Regions from separate parts of the Streptomyces sp. NPDC003456 genome, predicted to be linked through region 2. Evidence: riboswitches for the same ligand, from Rfam matches in the RefSeq annotation. Region 2 holds a riboswitch; each other region holds the start of a gene.

Region 1 (3,870 bases), on a different contig from region 2:
CGCCGTGCCCCACCAGGCGATCATCGCGGCGCCGATGCCCGAGGTGATGTGGTCGTATGCGGGCGCGACGTCGGTGGTCAGCGGGCCGAGCGTATAGAACGGGGCTTCATCGCAGATCTCCTGCTGAAGGTCGATGTTCTCCTTGATCTTGTGCATCGGGACGTGGCCCGGGCCCTCGATCATGGTCTGTACGTGGAAACGCTTCGCGATCCGGTTGAGTTCCCCGAGCGTCCTCAACTCCGCGAACTGCGCCTCGTCGTTGGCGTCGGCGATGGAGCCGGGCCGGAGGCCGTCGCCGAGCGAGTAAGTGACGTCGTACGCGGCGAGGATCTCGCAGAGCTCCTCGAAGTTCTCGTACAGGAACGATTCCTTGTGGTGCGCCAGGCACCAGGCCGCCATGATCGAGCCTCCACGGGAGACGATGCCCGTCTTGCGGTTCGCGGTGAGCGGCACGTAGGCGAGGCGCACGCCCGCGTGCACGGTCATGTAGTCCACGCCCTGCTCGGCCTGTTCGATGACCGTGTCCTTGTAGATCTCCCAGGTCAGCTCCTCGGCCCGGCCGTCGACCTTCTCGAGGGCCTGGTAGAGGGGCACCGTGCCGATGGGGACGGGGGAGTTGCGCAGCACCCACTCGCGCGTGGTGTGGATGTTGCGGCCGGTGGACAGGTCCATGACCGTGTCGGCGCCCCAGCGGGTCGCCCAGGTCATCTTCTCGACCTCCTCCTCGATGGAGGACGTCACGGCCGAGTTGCCGATGTTGGCGTTGACCTTCACCAGGAACCTCTTGCCGATGATCATCGGCTCGATCTCCGGGTGGTTGACGTTGGCCGGCAGCACCGCGCGGCCCGCCGCGATCTCGTCCCGCACGACCTCGGGAGAGACGTTCTCCCGGAGGGCCACGTACTCCATCTCCGGGGTGATCTCGCCTCGCCGCGCGTACGCGAGCTGGGTGACCGCCTTGCCGTCCCGGCTGCGGCGCGGCTGGCGCGGGCGTCCGGGGAAGACGGCGTCGAGGTTGCGGAGACCGCCGCGCGGTGAGGTGTGCTTGATGCCGTCGTCCTCGGGACGGACGGGGCGGCCCGCGTACTCCTCGGTGTCGCCGCGGGCAACGATCCAGTTCTCACGCAGCGGCGCCAAGCCCCTGCGGACATCGGTCTCGACGAGCGGATCGGTGTATGGCCCGGAGGTGTCGTACAGCGTGACCGACCGCCCGTTGGTGAGGTGCACCTGACGGACCGGCACGCGCAGGTCGGGGCGGCTGCCCTCGATGTACGCCTTGTGCCAGCCGATGGACTTCCCGGCCTCGTCGGACTGTGCGTCCCGAACGGAGGCAGGCGTGCGTGCGTCCTTGTTGGTCATGAGACCTACTCCCTACGCCGGCATTACCCGGTAACAGGTTCGGCGGTCGACGCAGCGGCTTCCGTCCTCCGACGTTCCGTGGGAAACATCACTCGACTTCGGTGATGTTTCATGTGAAACATCGCTGGGACGAAGGTCAGCGCCCTCTCAGCCCGGTGCTCCGAGCTCCCGCGTGTACAAAAGGTGACTCCACGCTAGCGGCAATTCTGGCGCGGTGACCAGAGGGCCCCTCTCGTTCTTGCGATGATCGGTCGGTGACCACCTCGCATCGCTCCCCCTATTCACCGCCCGAGCCGCCCCGCGGCCCCGGCGTCGGCGCCGGCAACGGCAACGGCAACGGCAACGGCCGGGGAGATGACCACGGCTTCGCCTCCGGCACCGGACACGGGCCGGTCGTGGGGCAAGGGCGCGGTTCCGCCCCGGCTCAGCGGCCGGGGCCCGCCCGGGGTGACTGGCAGAACCAGGGTCCGTCCAGCGCCTTCGGGCAGGGGCCGCGCGATGAGCGGGGGTCAGGCGCGGAACCCAGCGGCGGACGGGCTCCGGGCTTCCGCCACGGCTTCGGGAACGGTCCCGGGGACGGCCGCGGTTCCGGCAGCGGCCACGATCACGGCGCAGGCCACAACGGCGGGCACGACCACGGTGGCGGGCACGGTGGCGGGTACGGCAGTGGACACGACGGCGGGCCCGGCAGCGGACAGGGTCGCGGACGTGACGGTGGACCCGGCAGCGGACAAGGCGCAGGCCGCGACCAGAATGGCGGGCAGGGCAGCGGACATGGCCACGGGGGCGGTCACGGCGGTCACGGCGACGGTCCCGTTCCGGGAGGCGGACACGGGCACTCGCACAGCCACGGTCCGGCCGCACCCGTCTCGCAGCACCTGCGCAAGGTCATCGCCGCGGTCCTGATCCCCTTCGCCGCGGCCGTCCTGGTCGGACTGGCCGTTCTCTGGCCGGGCGGTGCGCCGCCGCACGAGCGCACGGGAGTCGGGTTCGACCGGCAGACCCAGCAGGCCACGGTCACCGAGGTCGTGGAGGTGAGCTGCAAGGAGGCCGGGGCGCAGGGTGTCCCGCCGACCGGCGACACCTCCACCGCCGAGGGGTCCTCCGCGGTGCAGCAGGAGGCGGGCACCTGCAAGAAGGCGACGATCCGGATCGACACCGGCCAGGACAAGGGCCGCACGTTCACGGAGATCGTCCAGCCCGACCAGTCCCGCCAGTTGAGCGAGGGCCAGGGGGTCGTGGTCGCCTACGAGCCCTCCGCACCGAAGGACCTGCAGTACTCGGTCACGGACGTCGACCGCCGGCTGCCTCTGAGCCTGCTCGCCGGCATCTTCGCGGTCGCCGTGGTGGTCGTCGGGCGCCTGCGGGGGCTGATGGCCCTCATCTCGCTGGCCATCAGCTTCATGGTGCTGAACTTCTTCATCCTGCCCGCGATCCTGCAGGGCTCGAACCCGCTGCTGGTGGCGGTGGTGGGTTCGAGCGCGATCATGCTCATCGCCCTGTACCTGTGCCACGGCCTGTCCGCGCGGACCTCGGTGGCGGTGCTCGGCACCCTCATCTCGCTGCTGCTGATCGGCTTCCTGGGCTCGGTGTTCATCGACTGGGCGGCCCTCACCGGCAACACCGACGACAACACCGGCCTCATCCACGGCCTCTACCCGACGATCGACATGAGCGGTCTGCTGCTCGCCGGCATCATCATCGGCTCGCTCGGCGTGCTCGACGACGTGACGGTCACCCAGACCTCGGCGGTATGGGAGCTGCACGAGGCCAACCCGACGATGGGCTGGCGCGGGCTGTACCGCGCGGGCATCCGGATCGGCCGCGACCACATCGCGTCGGTCGTCAACACGCTCGTCCTCGCCTACGCGGGTGCCGCGCTGCCGTTGCTGCTGCTGTTCTCCATCGCGCAGAGCAGTGTGGGGACGGTCGCGAACAGCGAACTGGTCGCCGAGGAGATCGTGCGCACGCTGGTCGGCTCGATCGGCCTGGTCGCCTCGGTGCCGGTCACCACGGCCTTGGCAGCCCTCGTGGTCTCCGCGGACCGCCCGGAACCACAACCCGCCACGGAGGCCGCGACCGCACCGGCGCGCGGAGGCAGGGGCCGACGCCGCAAGCGCTGACGGTGCCCTTCAGGGGCAGGGACCGAAGACGCGAGCGCTGACGCAGGCGCGGCTTGGGGCGCTTCGCCGACGGCAGTCCGGCCTCTTGCCGCGTGGCGCCACCGAGTCGCCCGTCACCACGGCACCGGGCAACAGCGTTCCCGCTTCGCCGGCGGCCCCCGGCGAAGCGTTACTCCACCGTGCCGCGCGGACGCTCGGTCAGCCGGCGCCCTGCTCGGCGAGGATGCGGTCCAGCGCCTCGTCGAGATGCGCGTCGAAGTCGGCGAGCGAGCCCTCCTGCCCCAGCGGCACCAGCTTGTCGGTGCGGTCGAGGAAGGCCACCAGCGGGGCTGTCGAGGAGCGGAAGAGGGCCTGATCGCCGCCGACCTGAAGCCGGATCAGCACCTCG
Region 2 (3,870 bases):
TGAGCCAGGCGGGGACGAGAGCATCGATCTTTGCGTCAATCTCGGTCACGGGAACAAGCCTGCCATCCGCCACCGACAGTCGGAAGCCGACCCGGTCCACCCGGGCGGAACGGCCCGCTCCGCTCCGGCCGCGTCCTCAGGCCGTGGCGGCCTTCATCGGCCTGGCCGGGTCCGCCAGCAGCACCGGGTTCATCGGCGTGCCCGACTCGATCAGGCGGCGGCCCTGCGCCAGGTCCCGGGGGCGGCCGACCGCCAGCAGGGCGACCAGCCGCTCGCCCCGCAGCCAGCACACCGTCCAGGCCGGCCCGGACGGGTCGCCCCGCCACAGCAGCGCGTCGGCGGCCGCGTGGTGCCCGGCGTACTGCACGAACCGGCCGAACTGCTCGGACCAGAAGTACGGCACCGGGTCGTACACCGCGGGCGGTGCGCCCGAGGCGCGGCCGACGATGTTCGCGGCGACCGTGCGCGGCCCCTGCAGGGCGTTGTCCCAGTGGTGCACCAGCAGGCGCTCGCCGTAGCGGCCCGAGGGGAAGGAGGCGCAGTCGCCGACCGCGTACACGTCCGGTACGCCGGTGCGCAGGTGCGCGTCGGCGACGACCTCGCCGTGGGCGCCGAGGGCCACACCGGATCCGGACAGCCAGGCCGTGGCGGGTCGGGCGCCGATGCCCACCACCACCGCCTCCGCGGGCAGCCGCGAGCCGTCGTCCAGGACGACCGCGCCGGGCTCGACCCGCTGCACGCGCGCGTGGGTGCGCAGGGAGGCGCCCGCGTCGGCGTACCAGCGGGCCATCGGCGCGGCGACCTCGGGGGGCAGGGCGTCGGCGAGGGGACGGCCGGCGGCCTCCACGACGGTCACCGAGCAGCCGGCCTCGCGCGCGGCCGTGGCGAACTCCGCGCCGATCCAGCCCGCGCCGACGACCACGATCTCGTGCCGGGCGGCCAGCACCGGCCGCAGCCGCTCGGCGTCGTCCAGGGTGCGCAGCAGGTGCACACCGGGCACGTCCTGCGTGCCGGGCAGCCGGACCGGTTCGGCGCCGGTCGCGACGACCAGGACGTCGTAGGGCACCGGTCCCACCTCGGTGTCCAGTTCGTGGTCGCCGGGGCGCAGGCCCAGCACCTCGCAGCCGAGGCGCAGTCCGATGCCCAGGGCCTCGAAGTCCACGTCGAAGGCGGAGCCCTCGGCCTTGCCGAGCAGGACGGCCTTGGACAACGGCGGGCGGTCGTAGGGCTGGTGGGGTTCCGCGCCGATCAGGGTCACGGTGCCGGTGAAGCCCTGCTCGCGCAGGGCGACCGCGGTCTGCACCCCGGCCATGCCCGCGCCCGCCACGACCACGCGCCGCGGCGCGGACGGGCCTGGTTCCTGCGTCTGCTCGCTCACCTGATCACCATAGACACCTGACGCTTCGTCAGTCAGTGCTCGTGCGCCGTGACCTGCTCCACAACGCTCGTGCCGCTGCCCGGCCGGGACTCCCACTCCCAGGTCTCCTCCAGCCGCACCCGCCCGTCGGGCAGCTCCACGACCGTCGAGACGCAGTGCCCCGAGGCGGTGGTGCCGTCCCGCCGGAGCTGGACGTAGCGGAAGTCGAGCCTGTCACCCTCCCGGATACCCACGAGATGCCCGCGTACGACGTCCCCGCCCGCGTAGTCGGCCCAGACCTGGCCCTCCCGCTCGTGGTAGGTGAACCGGGTGGACGTCCCGACCTGGCCGGGTGCCTGGTCGGCGACCGGGGCGAGGACGAGACCGTCGAGGGATCGGGCCATGCGCGGAGGCTCCCTTACTGCGGGGTGCGGGATCGGGCTAGGGTGGCCAACGTAGAGCACTCGCGGGAGCCCGGACGCACCGGGCTGAGAGGGAGGCTGGCGGCCTCCGACCGTACGAACCTGATCCGGGTCATGCCGGCGAAGGGAGGGGCTGGACGCCCATGTCGCGCACGTCCACCACACCGGACGTCCTCGTCGTCGGGGGCGGGATCATCGGCCTGGTCACGGCCTGGCGGGCCGCGCAGCGCGGGTTCACCACGGCCCTGGTGGATCCCGAACCCGGCGGCGGGGCCGCCCAGGTCGCCGCCGGGATGCTGGCCGCCGTCACGGAACTGCACTACGGCGAGCAGACCCTGCTGGGGCTGAACCTCGCCTCCGCCCGCCGCTATCCGGACTTCGCGGCCGAGCTGACCGAACTGACCGGGCACGACCTCGGCTACCGCCGCTGCGGCACCCTGGCCGTCGCCCTCGACGCCGACGACCGGGCGCACCTGCGTGAACTGCACGCCCTCCAGCAGCGGTCGGGGCTGGACTCGCAGTGGCTGTCGGGTCGCGAGTGCCGCCGGCTGGAGCCGATGCTCGCGCCGGGGGTGCGCGGCGGGCTGCGGGTCGACGGCGACCACCAGATCGACCCCCGGCGCCTGGCCGGGGCGCTGGTCGCCGCGTGCGAGCGGGCCGGGGTGGCCCTGCACCGCGCCTGGGCCGAGCGGCTCACCGTCGTACGGGAGCGGGCCGCGGGTGTGGTCACCGACGACGGGACCGCGCTGGGCGCGGGGCGGGTGGTGCTGGCCGGGGGCAGCCTCAGCGGCCGGCTCGCGGGCGTCCCGGACGAGGTGCTGCCGCCCGTACGGCCCGTGAAGGGCCAGGTCGTGCGGCTGACCATGCCGGCGCGGCACGGGCCGTTCCTGAGCCGCACCGTGCGCGCGGTCGTGCGCGGCAGCCACGTCTACCTCGTGCCGCGCGAGAGCGGCGAGCTGGTGATCGGGGCGACCAGCGAGGAGCTGGGCTGGGACACCACCGTCACCGCGGGCGGCGTCTACGAGCTGCTGCGCGACGCCCACGAGCTGGTGCCGGGCATCACCGAACTGCCGCTGACCGAGACCCGGGCCGGGCTGCGCCCCGCCTCCCCGGACAACGCCCCGCTGCTCGGCCCGACGGCTCTCAACGGACTGCTGCTGGCCACCGGCCACCACCGCAACGGCGTGCTGCTCACACCGGTGACCGGGGACGTCCTGGCGCACGCCCTGACCACGGGCGAACTGCCCGCCGAGGCCCGCCCCTTCACCCCCGAGCGCTTCCGCACCGCCCCCGCACTCACGGAGCAGCCCGCATGAACATCTCCGTCAACGGCGAGCCCCGCCGCGTCCGGCCCGGCACGGCCCTCGACGCCGTCGTGAGGTCCCTCACCACCTCGCCCTCGGGGGTGGCCGCCGCCCTCAACGAAACCGTCGTCCCGCGCACGCAGTGGACCGCCACGCCGCTGTCCGAGGGGGACCGCGTGGAAGTCCTCACCGCCGTCCAGGGAGGCTGACCATGGCCGACGATCCGTTCGTCCTCGGGGGCACGTCCTTCACCTCCCGCCTGATCATGGGGACCGGCGGGGCGCCCAGCCTCGACGTGCTGGAGCGCTCCCTGATCGCCTCCGGCACGGAGCTGACGACGGTGGCGATGCGCCGGGTGGACGCCTCCGTGCACGGCTCGGTGCTGTCCGTCCTGGACCGGCTCGGCATCAGGGTGCTGCCCAACACGGCGGGCTGCTTCACCGCCGGCGAGGCCGTCCTCACCGCCCGCCTCGCGCGCGAGGCCCTCGGCACGGACCTGGTCAAACTGGAGGTCATCGCCGACGAGCGCACCCTGCTGCCGGACCCGATCGAGCTGCTGGACGCGGCCGAGACACTGGTCGACGACGGTTTCACGGTGCTGCCGTACACCAACGACGACCCGGTGCTCGCGCGGAAGCTGGAGGACGTGGGCTGCGCGGCGGTCATGCCGCTCGGCTCGCCGATCGGGTCGGGACTGGGCATCCGCAACCCGCACAACTTCGAGCTGATCGTGGAGCACGCGCGCGTGCCGGTGATCCTCGACGCGGGCGCCGGGACGGCGTCGGAC
Region 3 (3,870 bases), on a different contig from region 2:
AAGTTATCGAAAAGATGCTCCGCCTTAGTTTCGACTCGCAGTGTTTCGCTACAACGCAAATGTATGCCGTGCTCCGCTCGTGGGAGAAGGAAGAGCGCCTAGCGCTAATTCCTGATGGCAGCTGATGGATCCGTAATTGCCCGCTGGAGCCAGACGTCAACTGCGTCCCCCGCGCAGCTTTGGTCGCTGCAGTAGGTAGCAACGCTGAGTGTCCAACCGTGTGACAACGTCGCGCAGAGCTATCAGACAGCACTCATGGGGGCTGATTCGTTGTGATCACCGCTCAGGGGCGTGGAGCTATTTCGTCGTGTTGACGAAACCGTGCCCCCTGGGCCGTCCCTGGGCCGTCCGAGGCCGACCAACGCCGACAGTCGGCACCCACAGGTGACCACCCCCACCCCGCTCCGGCCTGGGCTCCCGGCGATGATCTGCCACACTGGATGGGTTATGCCTGCACCCGGAGAACTCACTTTCGTCGCCCCCCGCGGAGCCAAGAAGCCGCCGCGGCATCTTGCCGATCTCACTCCTGCCGAGCGCAAGGAGGCCGTCGCCGCGGTCGGGGAGAAGCCGTTTCGCGCCAAGCAGCTCTCGCAGCACTACTTCGCGCGGTACGCGCACGACCCGGAGCAGTGGACCGACATCCCCGCCGGCAGCCGCACGCGGCTGCAGGAGGCCCTGCTGCCCGAGCTGATGACGGTCGTGCGGCACCTGTCCACCGACCAGGGCACCACCCGCAAGACCCTGTGGCGGCTGTTCGACGGGACGCTCGTCGAGTCCGTGCTGATGCGCTACCCGGACCGGGTGACCATGTGCATCAGCTCGCAGGCCGGGTGCGGCATGAACTGCCCGTTCTGCGCCACCGGGCAGGCCGGTCTCGACCGGAACCTCTCCACCGCCGAGATCGTGCACCAGATCGTCGACGGCATGCGGGCCCTGCGCGACGGCGAGGTCCCCGGCGGACCCGCGCGCCTCAGCAACATCGTCTTCATGGGCATGGGCGAGCCGCTCGCGAACTACAACCGGGTCGTCGGGGCCGTCCGCCGCCTCACCGACCCCGAGCCGGACGGGCTCGGGCTGTCGCAGCGCGGCATCACCGTCTCCACCGTCGGTCTCGTCCCGGCCATCCACCGCTTCGCCGACGAGGGCTTCAAGTGCCGGCTGGCGATCTCCCTGCACGCCCCCGACGACGAACTGCGCGACACCCTCGTGCCGGTCAACACCCGGTGGAAGGTGCGCGAGGTGCTGGACGCCGGGTTCGAGTACAGCGCCAAGTCCGGTCGGCGGCTGTCCATCGAGTACGCGCTGATCCGCGACATCAACGACCAGGCCTGGCGCGGTGACCGGCTCGGCCGGCTCCTCAGGGGCAAGCCGGTGCACGTCAACCTGATCCCGCTGAACCCGACGCCCGGCTCCAAGTGGACGGCCTCCCGGCCCGAGGACGAGAAGGCGTTCGTGGAGGCCATCGCCGCCCACGGTGTGCCGGTGACGATCCGGGACACCCGTGGTCAGGAGATCGACGGGGCGTGTGGTCAGCTCGCGGCCACCGAACGGTAGTCTGATCGCCGTATCCACATCTGCATATTCCGACAGGGGAGCGCCACAGCGCTGAGAGTGCGGCACGGCCGCAGACCCTCCGAACCTGGCCCAGGTCATTCTGGGTAGGGAGATCGGTCACCACTCGAGCTGTTGCGCCCTGCCCGGGACCACGGAAGTCCCGGGCAGGGCCGCGTCTTCTCCTGGTCACTCCAGGAGGAATCCAGTGAGCATCAACGCACAGCGCCTGACGGCCGCGGTCGTCGGGCTGAGCCTGGCCGGCACGCTCGCGGCGTGCGGGTCGTCCGACGCCGGTCAGGGGTCGGGCGACTCCAAGACCGTCACGCTCGTCAGCCACGACTCGTGGGCCGCCTCCAAGGAGGTCGTCGCGGCCTTCGAGAAGGAGTCGGGCTACAAGGTCAGGGTCCTGGAGGACGGCGACGCCGGGCAGGCCGTCAACAAGGCGATCCTCACCAAGGACAACCCGCAGGGCGACGTCTTCTTCGGCGTCGACAACACCCTGCTCTCCCGCGCCCTCGACAACGGCCTGTTCCAGCCGTACGAGCCGAAGGGCTCGGACCGCGTCAAGGCCGAGTACCGCGCCGACCAGGACAAGCACCGGGTGACACCCGTCGACACCGGTGACGTGTGCGTCAACTACGACAAGAAGTACTTCGCCGACCGCAAGCTCCAGCCGCCGCGGACCCTCGACGACCTGACGGACCCCCGGTACAAGGACCTGCTGGTCACCGAGAACGCCTCCTCGTCCTCGCCCGGTCTCGGCTTCCTGCTCGGCACCGCGGCGAAGTACGGCGACCAGGGCTGGGAGAGCTACTGGAAGAAGCTCAAGGCCAACGGCGTCAAGGTCGTCGACGGCTGGGAGCAGGCCTACAACGAGGAGTTCTCCGGTTCGGCCGGCGGGAAGAAGGCCAAGGGCGACCGGCCGCTCGTCGTCTCCTACGCCTCCTCCCCGCCCGCCGAGGTCGTCTTCGCCGACCCCAGGCCGGACACCGCCCCCACCGGCGTCGCCGAGGGCACCTGCTTCCGGCAGGTCGAGTACGCGGGACTGCTCAGCAACGCCCGGAACACCGAGGGCGGCAAGGCGCTCCTCGACTTCCTCGTGGGCAAGCGGTTCCAGGAGGACATGCCGCTGAACATGTTCGTCTACCCGGTGCGCGAGGACGCCCAGGTGCCGCCGGAGTTCGCGAAGTTCGGGCCGCAGGCGAAGGACCCGCAGACCATGGACCCGGCGAAGATCGCCGAGCACCGCGACCAGTGGGTCAAGTCGTGGACCTCGCTCGTACTGAAGTAGCCGCCCGCAGGCGGGGCGCGGCGGCGCGGTTCGGTCTGCTGGCCGTGCCCGTCGCGTTCTTCGCGGTCTTCTTCGCCTACCCCGTCGCCGCGATCGTCGCGCGCGGTCTGCGGGCCGACGGGGCCTGGCACCCCGGGCGGATCGGGGAGGTGCTGGGGCAGTCCGACGTGCGGCACGTGCTGTGGTTCACCACCTGGCAGGCGCTGGTCTCCACGGCGCTGACGCTGCTGATCGCGCTCCCCGGCGCGTACGTCTTCGCGCGCTTCGACTTCCCGGGCAAGCAGGTGCTGCGGGCGGTGGTCACCGTCCCGTTCGTGCTGCCGACGGTCGTCGTCGGCACGGCGTTCCTGGCCCTGGCCGGGCGCGGCGGGCTGCTCGACGAGGCGTGGGGCGTCCGGCTGGACACCACCGTGTGGGCGATCCTGCTCGCCCACGTGTTCTTCAACTACGCCGTCGTGGTCCGGACCGTGGGCGGGCTCTGGGCACAGCTCGATCCCCGGCAGGAGGAGGCCGCGCGGATGCTCGGCGCCTCTCCGTCGGCGGCCTGGCGGAAGGTGACCCTGCCCGCCCTCGGCCCGGCCGTGGCCGCTGCCGCGCTGATGGTCTTCCTGTTCACCTTCACCTCCTTCGGCGTCGTCCAGATCCTCGGCGGGCCCACCTTCTCGACCCTGGAGGTGGAGATCTACCGGCAGACGTCGGAGATCTTCGACCTGTCCACGGCGGCCGTGCTGACCCTGATCCAGTTCGCCGCGGTGGGCGCGATCCTCGCCCTGCACGCCTGGACCGTGCGGCGGCGGGAGACGGCCCTGCGGCTCGTGGACGCGGCGGTGACCGCGCGCCGGCCGCGCGGCGCCGGTCAGTGGTCGCTGCTGGGCGCGGTGCTCGCCACCGTCGCCGTGCTGATCGTGCTGCCGCTGGCCGTGCTGGTGCAGCGCTCCCTGGACGCCCCCGGGTTCGGCTACTACCGGGCGCTGACCCGCCAGGACGGCGGCATGTTCCTGGTCCCGCCGATCGAGGCGGTCGGC

What was found. A riboswitch is a leader RNA that binds a small molecule or an ion and turns the genes downstream of it on or off. The one in region 2 is predicted to bind thiamine pyrophosphate.
Region 1: linked by a shared signal. The riboswitch ahead of thiC (phosphomethylpyrimidine synthase ThiC) and the one ahead of thiO (glycine oxidase ThiO) in region 2 are both predicted to bind thiamine pyrophosphate.
Region 3: linked by a shared signal. The riboswitch ahead of ACFYWG_RS20665 (thiamine ABC transporter substrate binding subunit) and the one ahead of thiO (glycine oxidase ThiO) in region 2 are both predicted to bind thiamine pyrophosphate.

Annotation. Positions count from the first base shown of each region.
Region 1 is NZ_JBIAOK010000006.1:465,675-469,544, reverse strand. It holds gene thiC (phosphomethylpyrimidine synthase ThiC) at 1-1,359, opposite strand, end outside; TPP riboswitch at 1,352-1,541, opposite strand; gene ACFYWG_RS26480 (YibE/F family protein) at 1,614-3,482, shown strand; gene ACFYWG_RS26475 (SsgA family sporulation/cell division regulator) at 3,681-3,870, opposite strand, start outside.
Region 2 is NZ_JBIAOK010000003.1:959,759-963,628, reverse strand. It holds gene ACFYWG_RS15275 (Rv2175c family DNA-binding protein) at 1-49, opposite strand, end outside; gene ACFYWG_RS15270 (NAD(P)/FAD-dependent oxidoreductase) at 137-1,378, opposite strand; gene ACFYWG_RS15265 (hypothetical protein) at 1,411-1,761, opposite strand; TPP riboswitch at 1,814-1,925, shown strand; gene thiO (glycine oxidase ThiO) at 1,923-3,095, shown strand; gene thiS (sulfur carrier protein ThiS) at 3,092-3,292, shown strand; gene ACFYWG_RS15250 (thiazole synthase) at 3,295-3,870, shown strand, end outside.
Region 3 is NZ_JBIAOK010000004.1:987,220-991,089, forward strand. It holds gene ACFYWG_RS20655 (DUF4435 domain-containing protein) at 1-125, shown strand, start outside; gene rlmN (23S rRNA (adenine(2503)-C(2))-methyltransferase RlmN) at 448-1,554, shown strand; TPP riboswitch at 1,579-1,683, shown strand; gene ACFYWG_RS20665 (thiamine ABC transporter substrate binding subunit) at 1,760-2,845, shown strand; gene ACFYWG_RS20670 (ABC transporter permease) at 2,821-3,870, shown strand, end outside.